DNA from 2 places in the Flexivirga sp. genome. Region 2 is predicted to be linked to the other one. Evidence: predicted binding sites of a transcription regulator. Region 2 holds the regulator's gene; the other holds the start of a gene.
What was found. Region 2 encodes HrcA, which represses chaperone genes, less so after heat shock. Its sites were predicted from a motif close to TTNGCACTCGNNNNNNNCGAGTGCNAA; they were not measured.
Positions count from the first base shown of each region.

Region 1: groL (chaperonin GroEL) is a predicted target of HrcA. The motif match lies at 2,814-2,840, and genes of this name have one in related genera.

Region 1 covers NZ_JBQCGS010000068.1:12,113-19,645, forward strand. Annotated here, with positions in the region: gene ACTHL4_RS11305 (phosphotransferase family protein) at 1-771, opposite strand, end outside; gene ACTHL4_RS11310 (SDR family oxidoreductase) at 771-1,517, opposite strand; gene ACTHL4_RS11315 (CaiB/BaiF CoA transferase family protein) at 1,619-2,761, shown strand; gene groL (chaperonin GroEL) at 2,994-4,625, shown strand; gene ACTHL4_RS11325 (potassium transporter Kup) at 4,770-6,671, shown strand; gene ACTHL4_RS11330 (NADPH-dependent 2,4-dienoyl-CoA reductase) at 6,777-7,533, shown strand, end outside.
Region 2 covers NZ_JBQCGS010000057.1:7,695-15,227, reverse strand. Annotated here, with positions in the region: gene ACTHL4_RS09570 (MFS transporter) at 1-1,050, opposite strand, end outside; gene ACTHL4_RS09565 (ArsR/SmtB family transcription factor) at 1,147-1,911, shown strand; gene ACTHL4_RS09560 (16S rRNA (uracil(1498)-N(3))-methyltransferase) at 1,912-2,649, opposite strand; gene dnaJ (molecular chaperone DnaJ) at 2,656-3,783, opposite strand; gene hrcA (heat-inducible transcriptional repressor HrcA) at 3,817-4,842, opposite strand; gene ACTHL4_RS09545 (DUF3097 domain-containing protein) at 4,955-5,833, shown strand; gene ACTHL4_RS09540 (NUDIX hydrolase) at 5,844-6,737, shown strand; gene nadA (quinolinate synthase NadA) at 6,859-7,533, shown strand, end outside.

The DNA.
Region 1 (7,533 bases), on a different contig from region 2:
CTGCGGCGCAACGTCGGCCAGTGCCTGGTAGACCAGCAGCAGCGCCACGTCCGCCAGCGGGTCACCCAGGGTGGCCATCTCCCAGTCGAGCACCGCGCTGACCCGGTCGGCGTCGTCGATCAGCGTGTTGTCCATCCGGTAGTCGCCGTGCACGATGCCGGCTCCGCCGGACTGCGGTATGGCGCCGGCCAACGCCCGGTGCAGCTCGTCCTCACCCGGCAGGTCGCGGGACCGGGAGGCGTCCATCTGCCGCCGCCAGGTGCGCACCTGGCGTTCCAGGTAACCGTCCGGCCGGCCGATGTCGGCCAGTCCGACCGCGGCGGGATCGACGGCATGCAGTGCGACCAGTGTGTCGGTGACCGCGTCGGCGATCGACCGGACGCGCGCTGCGCCGAGCGGGGCCAGTTGTCCGGCGGTCCGATAGGGGGTGCCGGACGCCCGCTCCATCACGTAGAAGGGCGCGCCGAGCACCTCGGCGTCGGTGCAGGCGGCATACATCCGGGGCACCGGGACAGCTGTGTCGTGCAGCGCCGCCATCACCCGGTGCTCGCGGGTCATGTCATGGGCGGTGGCCAGCACGTGCCCGAGCGGCGGGCGGCGGACGACGACCTCCCGGGTGCCGTCGGTGACGATGTAGGTCAGGTTGGACTTGCCGCCGACGATCAACTCCGCATGCAACGGACCGTCCAGCAGGCCGGGGCAGTCGGCGACCAGAAACCGTTGCAGCGCCTGCAGATCCAGCCCGGGCACGTCCGTGCTGCGGTCGCTCATCAGATCCCACCGGCGAGCAGGACGCCTCCGTCGACGGTGAGCGTCTGCCCGGTCATCCAGCCGGCGTCGTCGGAGAGCAGGAAGGCGACCACACCGCCGATGTCGTCCGGGACGCCGAGTCGCTTCAGGGCGTATGGCGCGGCGACCTTCTCCTCACGTCCTTCGTAGAGGGCCTTGGCGAAGTCGGTCTTGACGATGGCCGGCGCCACCGCGTTGACCCGGATGCCCGGGCCGAGTTCGAGCGCGAGTTCCTCGGTGAGGTGGATGAGCGCCGCCTTGCTGACGCCGTACATCGCGATGCCTGGAGCGGGCCGTTGCCCGGCGATGGAGGCGACATTGACGATGGCGCCGCCGTGCGCGCCCTGCCACGCCGCGCGGATCTTCTGCACCCAGGACAACGCGGCGATCACGTTGACGTCCATGATCTTTCGCGCGACGCCGGGGTCGATGTCCATCAGCGGACCGTAGGCCGGGTTGATGCCGGTGTTGTTGACCAGCAGGTCGGCGCTGCCGAAGTGTTCGAGTGCCGTGGCGATCACCTCGTCCTGGTGGTCGGTGTCGTCGGCGCGCCCGGCGACATACCGAGCGCGGTCGCCCAGCGAGGTCGTCGCCGCGGCGAGCGTCTCCTCCGTGCGGGCGGTGATCACCACGTTCGCACCCTCGAGGACGAGCCGCTGCGCGATGGCGAGGCCGATGCCGCGGCTGGCTCCGGTCACGATGGCGGTCTTGCCGGCGATGCCGTTCATCTGCTGCTGACTCCTCGGATCGGGTGACCTGCGGCACTACAGTAAGTGCTAAGCAAGCGCTTAGTCACTGACTCATTCTGAGCGAGCCCCTGGGAGGCAGCATGCCCGGTCCCTTGGACGGAGTACGGGTGGTGGAGCTGGCGGCGATCGGGCCGGCGCCGTTCGCCGGCATGCTGTTGGCCGACCTCGGTGCCGACGTGATCAACGTCGGCCGCCTCGACAACGGGGGAGGTATGCCGGCCGCGGCGCACCGGGTGCTGCTGCGCGGGCGCCGCTTCGTGCACTTGAACCTGCGGCATCCGGCCGGTGTCGAAGTGGTGCAGGACCTGGCACGCACTGCCGACGTGTTCACCGAGGGCTTCCGTCCTGGCGTGGCCGAACGCCTCGGCGTCGGGCCCGACGACCTGCTCGGCGTCAATCCGCGACTGGTCTATGGCCGGATGACCGGGTGGGGGCAGGACGGCCCGCGTGCCGACGAGGCCGGGCACGACCTGGGCTACCTGGCCCTGTCCGGCGCGCTGGCACCCTGTGTCGGCGACGGTGGACGCCCGGTCGCTCCGCTGAACATGCTCGGCGACTTCGGTGGCGGCGGCATGCTGCTGGCCGTCGGGGTGCTCAGCGCGCTCCATGCGGCACAGCAGACGGGGGAGGGGCAGGTCGTCGACGCGTCGATCCTGGACGGGGCGGCGCTGCTGACCGCGATGCACCAGTCCCTGCTGGCCTCGGGGATGTGGCAGCAGCCGCCCGGTGGCAACCTCTTCGACGGCGGCGCGCCGTTCTACCGGGTCTATCGGACGGCCGACGACAAATGGCTGTCGGTGAGCGCGGTGGAGCCGAAGTTCTACGCGCAGCTGCTGGACGGCCTGGGGCTCGATGAGGATGTTGCGGGGCAGTACGACCCAGCGCACTGGCCGGAGCTGCGCGTCACCATCGCCACCCGGATCGCGGCGCGCACGCGCGAGGAGTGGGTCGAGGCCTTCGCCGGCCGCGACGCCTGCGTGGTGCCGGTGCTCGAGCCGGACGAGGCCGCGGCCGATCCGCACCTCATCGCGCGGGAGGTGTATTTCGACCGTGGCGGCATACGACATCCGGCGCCTGCGCCGCGGTTCAGTGCGACGCCGACGGAGCTGCCCGAGGAGTCACCGGACGACCAGACCGCGGAGGTGCTGGGCGAATTCGGCTACACGCATTCCGACCTGCGGCGGCTGGCCGGCGCCGGAGTGATCGGGCCGCTCCGGCCGTGACGACGTGCTGCCTGCCGGCCCGGGCGGCGCCGTGCTGCCGGTGCGGCGTGCGTTTGCACTCTCCCTGCGAGAGTGCCAATAATGGGCCTTAGCACTCTCCTGGTGAGAGTGATAGTTCGGATGTATGGCGAGGGTCGGCCTCGCGGGGCTCGGACAGTCCCGAGGGCATGGCTCGTCCGTCGCGGGCGCCATACGACTGACTCCGCAACAACACGTGAGGATTGGACTGCACATGGCCAAGACCATTGCATTCGACGAGGAGGCCCGGCGCGGGCTCGAGCGGGGTATGAACACCCTCGCCGACGCCGTCAAGGTCACCCTCGGCCCGAAGGGCCGCAACGTCGTCCTGGAGAAGAAGTGGGGCGCCCCCACGATCACCAACGACGGTGTGAGCATCGCCAAGGAGATCGAGCTCGACGAGCCGTACGAGAAGATCGGCGCCGAGCTCGTCAAGGAAGTCGCCAAGAAGACCGACGACGTGGCCGGTGACGGCACCACCACGGCGACCGTGCTCGCCCAGGCCATGGTGAAGGAGGGCCTGCGCAACGTTGCCGCCGGTGCCAACCCGATGGCCCTCAAGCGCGGCATCGAGGCCGCCGTGGGCGCCGTGTCCGAGGAGCTGACCAAGGCGTCCAAGGAGATCGACACCAAGGAGCAGATCGCCGCGGTCGCCGGCATCTCCGCCGGTGGCGACGCATCGGTCGGCGAGCTCATCGCCGAGGCGATGGACAAGGTCGGCAAGGAAGGTGTCATCACCGTCGAGGAGAGCAACACCTTCGGCCTGGAGCTGGAGCTCACCGAGGGCATGCGCTTCGACAAGGGCTACATCTCCGGTTACTTCGTGACCGACACCGAGCGGATGGAGACGGTCCTGGAGGACCCCTACATCCTCATCGTCAACTCCAAGATCGGCAGCATCAAGGACCTCCTGCCGCTGCTGGAGAAGGTCATGCAGTCCGGCAAGCCGCTGGTCATCATCGCCGAGGACGTCGAGGGCGAGGCCCTGTCGACCCTGGTGGTCAACAAGATCCGTGGCACCTTCAAGTCCGTCGCGCTCAAGGCGCCGGGCTTCGGTGACCGCCGCAAGGCCATGCTCGGCGACATCGCGATCCTGACCGGCGGTCAGGTCATCTCCGAGGAGGTCGGCCTCAAGCTCGACACCGCGGAGCTGGACCTGCTGGGCAAGGCGCGCAAGGTCGTCGTCACCAAGGACGAGACGACCATCGTCGAGGGTGCGGGCGACGCCGACCAGATCGCCGGCCGCGTCAACCAGATCCGCGCCGAGATCGAGAACTCCGACTCCGACTACGACCGTGAGAAGCTGCAGGAGCGCCTGGCCAAGCTGGCCGGCGGTGTTGCGGTCATCAAGGTCGGCGCCGCCACCGAGGTCGAGCTCAAGGAGCGCAAGCACCGCATCGAGGACGCCGTGCGTGCGGCCAAGGCATCGGTCGAGGAGGGCATCGTCGCCGGTGGCGGCGTGGCGCTGCTGCAGGCCGCCAAGGGCGCCTTCGACTCCCTCAAGCTCGAGGGTGACGAGGCCACCGGTGCCAACATCGTGCAGGTCGCAGCCTCCGCGCCGCTGAAGCAGATCGCTGCCAACGCGGGCCTGGAGCCGGGCGTCGTCGCCGCCAAGGTGGCCACGCTGCCCGTCGGTGAGGGCCTCAATGCCGCCACCGGCGAGTACGTCGACATGCTCGAGGCCGGCATCCCGGACCCGACCAAGGTGACGCGTTCGGCGCTGCAGAACGCCGGCTCCATCGCCGCGTTGTTCCTCACCACCGAGGCGGTCATCGCCGACAAGCCGGAGAAGGCTCCGGCGATGCCGGCCGACCCGTCCGGCGGCATGGGCGACATGGGGTTCTGAGTCACCCCACGAAGTTTCTCCTCCGCTTCGCTCCCCCGAATACTTCGCGGGGACCCCGAACGAGGACAAAGACTTCATCGCAAACGGCCGTCCACCCCCGGGTGGGCGGCCGTTTCGCACCGTGGTGGTGCACAATCGTCCCTTGTGACAACGCCACAAGCGGCGCAGCCGCATCGCGCCAAGCTCTGGACGTTGACCCTCGGCGCGCTGGGTGTCGTCTTCGGCGACATCGGCACCAGCCCGCTCTACTCGCTGCAGACGATCTTCTCGCTGGACCACAACAAAGTGTCCTCCTCGCACGAGGACGTCTACGGCGTGATCTCGCTGGTCTTCTGGGCGGTCACCATCGTTGTGAGCATCAAGTACGTCGTGTTCATCCTGCGCGCCGACAACGACGGTGAGGGCGGCGACCTGGCCCTCGCAGCGCTCGCCCGGCGCGCCGTGCCGTCCGGCGGCAAACGGTTCGCGCTCGTCATGGTGCTGGGCGTCTTCTCGGCGTCCCTGTTCAGTGGCGACAGCGTGATCACGCCGGCGATCTCGGTGCTGTCCGCGGTCGAGGGGCTGGCCGTGCCGGCGCCGGGATTGCACGACGTCATCCTCCCGATCAGCGTGACGATCATCGCCGTCCTGTTCGTGGTGCAACGCTTCGGCACGTCCGTGGTCGGCAAGCTGTTCGGGCCGGTCATGGTCCTGTGGTTCGTCACCATCGGCGTGCACGGCCTGGCCAAGATCATCCCGAACCCGGCGATCATCCGGGCCCTGTCGCCGACCTATGCGCTGCAGTTCTGGTTCCAGCACCCGTTCGTCGCGTTCATCGCGATGGGTGCCGTCGTGCTGTCGATCACCGGGGCCGAGGCCCTGTATGCCGACATGGGCCACTTCGGTCGATCGCCGATCCGGCGCGCCTGGTTCTTCCTGGTCTTTCCCTGCCTGACCCTCAACTACCTGGGTCAGGGCGCGTTGATCACCGAGTCGCCCAGCGCCATACGCAACCCGTTCTTCCTGCTGGCCCCGTCGTGGGCGCAATGGCCGATGGTGATCCTGGCGACCATGGCCACGGTGATCGCCTCCCAGGCGGTGATCTCCGGAGCGTTCTCGGTGGCGCGGCAGGCCGAGCGGCTCGGCTATCTGCCACGGCTCACGGTCCTGCACACCTCACAGCACGAGAGCGGCCAGATCTACATCCCGTCGATCAACTGGTCGCTGTTCGTCGGTGTGCTGGCGCTGATGCTGACCTTCCGCACGTCCGCACACCTGGCGACGGCATACGGCCTGGCGGTGACCGGCACGCTGGTCCTGAGTTCCACGCTCTTCCTGGTCTATGCGGAGTCCGCCTGGAAATGGCCGAAGTGGCGACTGCTCCTCGTCGGCGTGCTGTTCTACTCGGTCGAGCTGACCTTCCTGGCCGCCAACCTGGCCAAGGTCATCCACGGAGGCTGGCTGCCGCTCTCGATCGCGGCAGTGGTCGCCACCACCATGTTCACCTGGCGCCGTGGCGCCTCGATCGTCTCCGACATGCGCCGCACGAAGGAAGGCCGGCTGACCGAGTTCATCGACTACCTGCGCGGCTGCGAGGTCACCCGGGTGCCCGGCGTCGCGGTCTTCCTGCACCCGGACGACGAGACGACACCGCTGGCCTTCCGGGAGAACGTGGCGTTCAACCACGTCACGCACGAGAACGTCTTCATCGTGTCGGCGATGTCGCGCAACATCCCGCACGTGGCACCGGAGGACGTGCTCACCTTCAGCAGTCTCGGTGACCCGTATGACGGCGTGGCGCACATCCAGCTCAACTTCGGTTTCCAGGACGACCAGAACGTGCCCGAGGCGCTGCGGGCCGCGCGGGAGCAGGGCATCAACCTCGACCCGGACGAGGCCTTCTACTTCCTGTCCCGGATCAGCGTGCAGCACGGATCGCTGCCCGGGCTCAGCAAGTGGCGCAAGCGGCTCTTCCTCGGTATGGCGCACAACGCCGCCAACCCGGCGGTTTACTACGGACTGCCCGAGGACCGGACCGTCGTGATGGGTGCCCAGGTCCACTTCTAGGTTTCGATACGCCGCTCGTTCCTCGCGGCTGCTCAGGGCGCTCAACCTGCAGTAGCTACTCGTTGGTAACATCGGCCGTCACCAACCTGAAGGGCGGCCCCATCCGTGGCATTCGACCGACTCCTGGCACCCATCGAGATCAGTGGCGTGCAGCTGGCCAATCGGGTCGTCATGGGCTCCATGCACACCGGTTTCGAGGACCGCAGCAAGGACTTCGGCAAGCTGGCGGCATACCTGGCCGAGCGTGCCCGCGGCGGGACCGGACTGATCGTGACCGGTGGATTCGCGCCGAACGTCGAGGGCTGGCTGCTGCCGGCCGGTTCGCTGATGGCGACCCGCCGCGCCGCCGAGAAGCACCGGGCCGTCACCGACGCCGTTCACGCCGAGGGCGGCCGGACCCTGTTGCAGGTGTTGCATTCCGGCCGTTACGGCTTCCACCCGTTGATCCGTTCGGCGAGCGGCCGGAAGTCGCCGATCACGCCGTTCCGTCCCCGTGCGCTGTCGGCCAGGGGAGTGGAGCGCACGATCGACGCGTTCGTGCGTGCGTCGCGGCTGGCCGCGCTCGCGGGGTATGACGGCGTGGAGATCATGGGCTCGGAGGGCTACCTGATCAACCAGTTCCTCGCCGCGCACACCAACGACCGCACCGACGCGTGGGGCGGCAGCGCGGAGAAGCGGATGCGTTTCCCGGTCGAGATCGTCCGCCGGGTGCGTGAGGAGGTCGGCTCGAACTTCATTGTTAACTACCGCATTTCGCTGCTGGACCTGGTCGAGCGCGGCCAGACGTGGGACGAGGTCGTCACTCTCGCCGGCAAGCTGCAGGACGCGGGCGCCTCGATGTTCGGCACGGGCATCGGCTGGC
Region 2 (7,533 bases):
CGACAGTTCGCCGAGCACGCCGACGACGAACCCGGCGCGGATCAGCCGAACGGGACGGATCCGCACCATCCGCCGGCGCGCCAGCAACGGCACGAGTGTCAGCGGCGCGAACATCGGCAATGTCGCCAGGCCGGCGGAGAAGGCGTCCCTGCCTTGCACCGTCTGGAGCAGGAAGGCCAGCACCAGCAGGGAACCGTTCCCGACGAGGTTCATCCCGAGCGATCCGGCAGACGCCCGCAGCAACTCGCGGTTGCGCCACAGCTCACGCGGCACCATCGGCGCCGCGGCGCGTCGCTGCCCGACCACGAACGCCGTTCCGCTTGCGCCGGCCGCCGCCACGAGGAGCAATCCGACCGGACTGGTCCCTGCGCGGCCGAGTTCGATGAGTCCGGCGATCGCGCATCCCAGGCTCGCGGTCGAGGTCACCGCGCCGAACCGGTCGAGCGGCCGCTGCTGGGTCCGGCCGCGCGGCAACGTGACCGCACCCACCGTTGCCGCGACCACGACGGGCGCATTGATCAGGAAGATCAGGCGCCAACTGCCGACGCCGATGAGCGCGCCACCGACCAGCGGCCCGAGCGCGACCGCCGAGCCCGAGACACCGGACCACACGGCGATCGCCCGAGCCCGTTCGTCCGGGTGCTCCCAGATCGCGGTGATGAGCGACAGACTGGCCGGCAACATCGCCGCTGCACCAACGCCCTGCACCACCCGGCCGGTCACCAGCACCGGGAGCGTCGATGCCGCCGCACATCCGATCGAGCCCATGCCGAAAGCCACCAGCCCCACGACGAACGCACGACGCGCGCCCCACCGATCGGCGCCGGTTCCCGCAGTCAGCAACAACGCCGCGAGCGGCACCGTGTAGCCGTCGACCACCGCCTGCGCGCCGGCCGTGCCGCCGCCCATGCCCCGCTCGATGCTGGGCAGCGCGACGTTGACGATCGACACGTCGAGCAACACCAGGAACATCGCCGAGCACAGGATGAGCAGGCTGCGGCCACGCCCGCCCTGCGCCGTGCCGGCCGGTGCGGATTCCGTTGTCGTCATACGCACCAGCCTGCGGCCGTGAACCTTCGGCGCTCACCGAACCGTAGAGCGGACGCTTCGGTGGCCGGCGAAACGTCCGGCGGCCAGAATGGCGACATGACCGGGAAGCAGCAGCGGGACGTCGCGGACGTGGCCGCGGTCTTCGCCGACCGTGCTCGGGCACGGATGATCGGCGCACTGATCGACGGGCGGCGCCTGCCCGCGTCGCGCCTGGCGACGGAGGCCGGGGTCAGCGCCGCGACCACCAGCGGTCACCTGCGGCGGATGCTCGATGCCGGGATCGTCCAGGTGGAGGTGAGTGGTCGGCACCGCTTCTACTATCTGGCCGACGCGCAAGTGGCCGCCGCTTATGAGGCGTTGATCGCGATGACCCCGCTGCCCCCGATCACCTCGCTGCGGACGGGCACCCGGATGGCACGGCTGCGCACGGCGCGCACCTGTTACGACCACTTCGCCGGCCGGCTCGGTGTCGCGATCACCGCCGCCCTGATCGACACGGGTGTGCTGCACGCCCTCGACGCACACGCCGACACCCGCCGCCGGGTCGGCGACCGCCTGTCGGCACCGGTCCCGGCCGATCGCTTCGAGCTCGGGCCCGGAGCGCAGGACCACCTGGCGTCCTGGGGCGTGGATCTCGCGGCGGTCGAGGCCCTGAACCGGCCGACGCTGCGCTTCTGCCTGGACTGGACGGAGCAGCGCGAGCACCTGGCCGGCGCGCTCGGTGCGGCCATCCTGTCCGCCGCGCGGGACCGTGCCTGGGTCTGCGACGGTCCGCGCCCGCGCGAACTCGCGCTGACCTCGGCCGGCGCGGCCGGCTTCGCGCGGCTGGCGCCGGCGATCTCGCAGGAGTTGGCCGGCTGATCACCAGCGGCTGCGGGCCAACAGGACCGCGAGCGCTGTCGGGCCGGCGTTGGACGCACGCAGCACCGTCGGCCCGAGGCGTATGGCGCGAGCGCCGACCGCCTCGAACGCCGTCAGTTCGTCGGGGCTGATCCCGCCCTCAGGCCCGACCACGACGACGACTTCTCCTGCAGGCACGTCGAATTCGCCGATCGCGACGTCCGCCTCCTCGTGGAGTATGACGACGGCGTCGGCATCCTGCAGGCGTGCCGGTGCGCTCCGGCTGGTCACCAGCGGCTCGACGTCCGGCACGGTCGGGCGGCGTGACTGTTTGCTGGCCGAGACGACCAGTGATTCCCATTTCGCGTGCGCCTTGTCCGCTTTGGCGCCGCGCCACTGAACGATGCTGCGATCGGCCTGCCACGGGATGACCGCGTCCACGCCGAGCTCGGTCGAAGCCTCGACGGCTTGCTCGTCACGGCCACCCTTGGCCAGCGCCTGCATGAGCACGAAACGGGTTGCCGGACGGTGGGATTCGCGAAGAGTCGCGATCTGCACGGTCAAGCCGTTCCGGGCTGCGGCGACGATCGGGCCCTCGGCGACCCGGCCCGATCCGTCCGCCACCTGCACGGTCTCGCCGACCGCCAGGCGGCTGACCACCACGGCGTGCCGTGCCTCGTCACCGCTGACCGTGACGGTGCCGCCGACGGCGGCTGCATGCAGCGCACCGACGGTCGCGAAGAAGAGGCGTGCGGTCACCGGCGGCTACTTGGCCTGGAAGGCGTCCCGCAGTTTGCCGAACAGCCCCTTCTCGACCCGGCCGAAGCGCGCCTCCGGGCGCTCCTCGCCACGCTCCTTGGCCAGCAGCCGCAACAGCTCCTCCTGCTGCGGGTCGAGTTTGGTGGGCACCCGCACATTGGCGTGGACCAGCAGGTCCCCGCGGACCTGCGAGCGCAGGTGCGTCACCCCGAGACCGCGCAGCGTGATGACGTCACCCGGCTGGGTGCCCTGCGGGATCTCGACATCACGCTCGCCGTCGAAGGTGTCCAGCGGCAGCGCGGTGCCGAGCGCTGCAGCGGTCATCGGCAGTTCGACCGAACAGTGCAGGTCGTCGCCGCGTCGCTGGAAGGTCGGGTGCTTGCGCACCCGCACCTCGACGTAGAGGTCACCCGCTGGGCCGCCGGCGGAGCCGACCTCGCCCTCACCGGTCAACTGGATGCGGGTGCCGGTGTCGACGCCGGCCGGCACCTTGACGGTGATGGTCCGCCGGTCACGCACCCGGCCCTCGCCGGAGCAATTGAAGCAGGGGTCGTCGATGATCTCGCCGTAACCGCGGCACGCCTGGCAGGGCCGGGTGGTCATCACCTGGCCGAGGAAGGACCGCTGCACCTCCTGCACCTGGCCGCTGCCATGGCAGATGTCGCAGGTGTGCTTGCCGGTGCCCGGCCGCGCCCCGTCACCGTGGCACACCGAGCAGGTGACCGCCGTGTCGAAGGTCAACTCCTCCGCACCACCGAAAACCGCTGTGCCCAGGTCGATCTCGACCGCGATGAGAGCATCCTGGCCGCGCTGCGTGCGCGAACGCGGGCCGCCTTGGGCGGCGCCGGAACCGCCGAAGAACGCGTCCATGATGTCGGAGAACGAGAAGCCCTGGCCGTAGCCCGCGCCGCCACCGGCCGTCGCGTAGGGATCGTTGCCCATGTCGTAGGCACGCCGCTTCTCGGCGTCGCCGAGGACGTCATACGCCTGCGCGACCTTCTTGAACTGATCGGAAGCCTCCTCGGACGGGTTGACGTCCGGGTGCAGCTTGCGGGCCAGTTTGCGGTAGGCCCGCTTGATCTCTTCCGGACTCGCGTTCTGCGCGACGCCCAGGTCGCCGTAGTAGTCGTTCACGAAGCTCCTTCGAGCTGTTGGTGCGGTTCGAGGTCAGTTTTCCAGGATGTCGGCGACGTAGCGTGCGACCGCACGCACCGCCGCCATGGTCGAGGGATAGTCCATGCGGGTCGGACCGAGGACGCCCAGGCTCGCCAGGCTTCCCGCGTCATATGCCGTGGTCACGATCGACGTGCCGGTGAGGCCGCTGATGGCGTTCTCGGTGCCGATGCGGACCGCCACGCCCTCGGTCGGCTCGATGCCCTCCTGCGTCAACAACCGCAGCAGTACGACGTGTTCCTCCAGGGCGTCCAGCAGCGGCCCGAGGGAGAGCGCGAAGTCGCTGGAGCGCACCAGGTTGGCGGTGCCACCCAGCACGACGCGGTCCTCGCGCTCCTCCGCCAGAGCGGCGGCCACCGCTTCGACCACGGTCACGCGGGCATCCGACGAGTCCTCGGCCAGACCTGCGGCCCAGTCCCGCAACGCGCCGGCCGCCACCGCGCGACGCAGGCCGGCGCTTCTGTCGTTGAGGCCGGCCCGCAACTGATGGATCAGCTCGTCGGATTCCGCCTCGGTCATCGTCCGGCCCAGGTCGATGACGCGCTGCTCGACCTGACCGGTCGACAGGATCACGATGAGGCTGAGGCGGTCCGCCGAGCGCGGCACCAGCTCCACGTGCCGGACCTTGGCGGCATTCAACGAGGGGTACTGCACCACTGCCGCCTGCCCGGTCAGTGACGACAGCAGCCGCACGGTGCGCGAGATCACGTCGTCCAGATCCACCGACCGCACCAGGAACGCCTCGATGGCATTGCGTTCGGCCCGGGAGAGCGGCTTGATCTGGCTGAGCTTGTCGACATACAGCCGGTAACCGGCGTCGGTGGGGATGCGGCCGGCGGAGGTGTGCGGCGCGGCGATCAGCCCGTCCTCCTCCAGCGCGGCCATGTCGTTGCGCACGGTGGCCGCACTGACCCCCAGCTGGTGACGCTCCAGCAGCGCTTTGGAACCGACCGGTTCGGAGGTCGACACGTAGTCCTGCACGATCGCTCGCAGCACCTGCAGCCTGCGCTCGTCGCTCATGACCGGTCACCTCCTCACTCGCCCGGGCCCTACGTCTGGCACTCAGGTATGTCGAGTGCCAAGTCTACTTGCCTCCCGCAAGCGAGCCGAATCCCCGACTACGCTTCCCGGCGTGACGGACAGATATGGCACCGACGTGCTCGCGGGTGACTGGCGCAAGCCGCCACGGGGACGTTCGACGCAGATTCCCGCCGAACCCGGACTGGTCGTGGAGGAGGTCCAAACCGGCTGGTGCGGTGCCGTCGTGTCGGTCGAGAAGTCCGGCGGCATGCGGGTCGTGCACCTGGAGGACCGGCACGGCCGCAGCCGCGCCTTCCCGATGGGTCCGGGTTTCCTCATCGACGGCAAACCGGTCGAGCTGGTGGCCGCCGCCTCGCGCTCGGACGCGGCCGCGCTGCAGGCAGCCCGGGACGCCGCAGCGCGCACCGCCAGCGGTTCGCGTGCGGTCACCGATGCGACGGCGCGGGTCGCGCGCGGGTCGCGCATCTTCGTCGAGGGCAAGCACGACGCCGAGCTCGTGGAGAAGGTCTGGGGCGCGGACCTTCGCATCGAAGGCGTCGTGGTCGAGATGCTGAACGGCGTCGACGACCTGCGCGCGGTCATCCGCGAGTTCGGCCCGACCCCCGAGCGCCGGATGGGCGTCCTGGTGGATCACCTGGTCCCGGGTACCAAGGAGGCCCGGATCGTGGCCGACGCCCTCGCCATACCCGAGGCACGCCAGGATGTCCTGGTGCTCGGCCACCCGTATGTCGACGTGTGGCAGTCCGTGCGTCCGGAGCGGCTCGGCTGGAAGCAGTGGCCCGTCATACCGCGCGGGACCTCCTGGAAGCACGGCGTCCTGGCCGAACTCGGCTGGCCGCACGCGAGCCAGGCCGATGTCGCGAACGGCTGGAAGCGCATCCTCGGCACGGTCCGCAGCTACACCGATCTGCAGCCCGAGCTGCTCGGTCGGGTCGAGGAACTCATCGACTTCGTCACGGCCGTTGCATGAGAGCCGGCGGATGAAGCTCGAGGCGGAGCTCGTCGCCGTCGTACTGGCCGTCGACGCCGGCCGGCCCTGGGTCCTCGCGACCGGTGAACCACCCGCGTTGCCGGCCGGACCGTTGACCGCGGGACAGGACTCGTTGCAGGCCGGAGTTCGCAAGTTCGCCCGCGGCCGCAGCGGATTCGATCTGGGGTATGTCGAGCAGCTCTACACGTTCGCCGACCTCGGCCGGTCCAGCGACGACCGGCGCACGGTCTCGATCTCCTATCTGGGACTCACCCGTGCGTCGATCGCGGGCAGCGTGCGCCCGACCGATTGGTCACCGCTGTACGACCTGCTGCCGTGGGAGGATCGGCGGCATCTGGGCGACGACCGCACCGACCGCCTCGGCGAGGAGCTTGAGCGGGCGCTGCGCCGCTGGTGCGGTGAGTCCACCGAACGCCTCGACCGTTGCCGCTTCCTGTTCGGCTACGACGACACACCCTGGCGTCCGGACCTGGCGCTGCAGCGCTACGAACTTCTCTGGGAAGCCGGCCTGGTCGCCGAATCCCCTGCCGCCGGACGCATCTCCGCACTCACCGCAGGTCCGATGCTGCACGACCACCGCCGCATCCTGGCGACCGGCCTCTCCCGGATCCGGGCCAAGCTGCAATACCGGCCGGTGGTCTTCGAGCTGATGCCGGCGACGTTCACCCTGCTCGCCCTGCAGGAGACCGTGGAGGCCGTCGCCGGCCAGCACGTGCACAAGCAGAACTTCCGCCGCGCCGTCGAGGTCCAGCACGAGCTCGTCGAACCCACCGGTGACGTCTCGCACGAGACCGGCGGACGCCCCGCCAAGCTCTACCGTTTCCGCGGCTCGGTCCGCGAGGAACGTGCTCAGGTCGGCACCAAGCTGCCGCTGCCTCGGTAGGCCGCCAACCGGACGGCCGCCGGTTCGGAACTCCGGGCTCCGTCCCTTCTGACGATGCCGCACCGGTGTTATGCTCAGTCTCAGCATTTACTCATTGTGAGCATTACCAAGCTGAGGAGCAATGGTGAGCATCAGCGAGTTGTCCTACGACCACGCGGCGGCATACGAGAACGTGCGGCAGGTGATCCCCGAGGTCGAGTGGGCCATGTATGCCGACGACATCGAGGCGATCCACCGGCTCAAGCGCGAGCAGGATGCGGTGATCCTGGCGCACAACTACATGACACCGGAGGTCTTCCACGGCGTCGCCGACATCAAGGGCGACTCCCTGGCGCTGGCCCGGGAGGCGCAGCACGTCGACGCCGGCACCATCGTCCTCGCCGGTGTGCACTTCATGGCCGAGACCGCCAAGCTGCTCAACCCCGGCAAACGGGTGCTGCTGCCCGACCTGCGCTCGGGTTGCTCGCTCGCCGAAAGCATCACGCCACACGACATTGCGGCGTTGCGCGAGCAGCACCCGGGTGCACCCGTCGTCACCTACGTCAACACGTCGGCGGCGGTCAAGGCCGCCAGCGACATCTGCTGCACCTCCGGCAACGCCGTGCAGATCATCACCTCGCTCGGCGTCGACAAGGTGATCATGATCCCCGACCAGTACCTCGCCCGGAACATCTCCGCCCTCACCGGTGTCGAGGTCGTGACGCATCCCGGCGCCTGCGAGGTGCACGAACGCTTCACCCCGCTGGACATCGTGCAGATCCGCCAGGGACATCCCGGCGTGACGGTGCTCGCACAC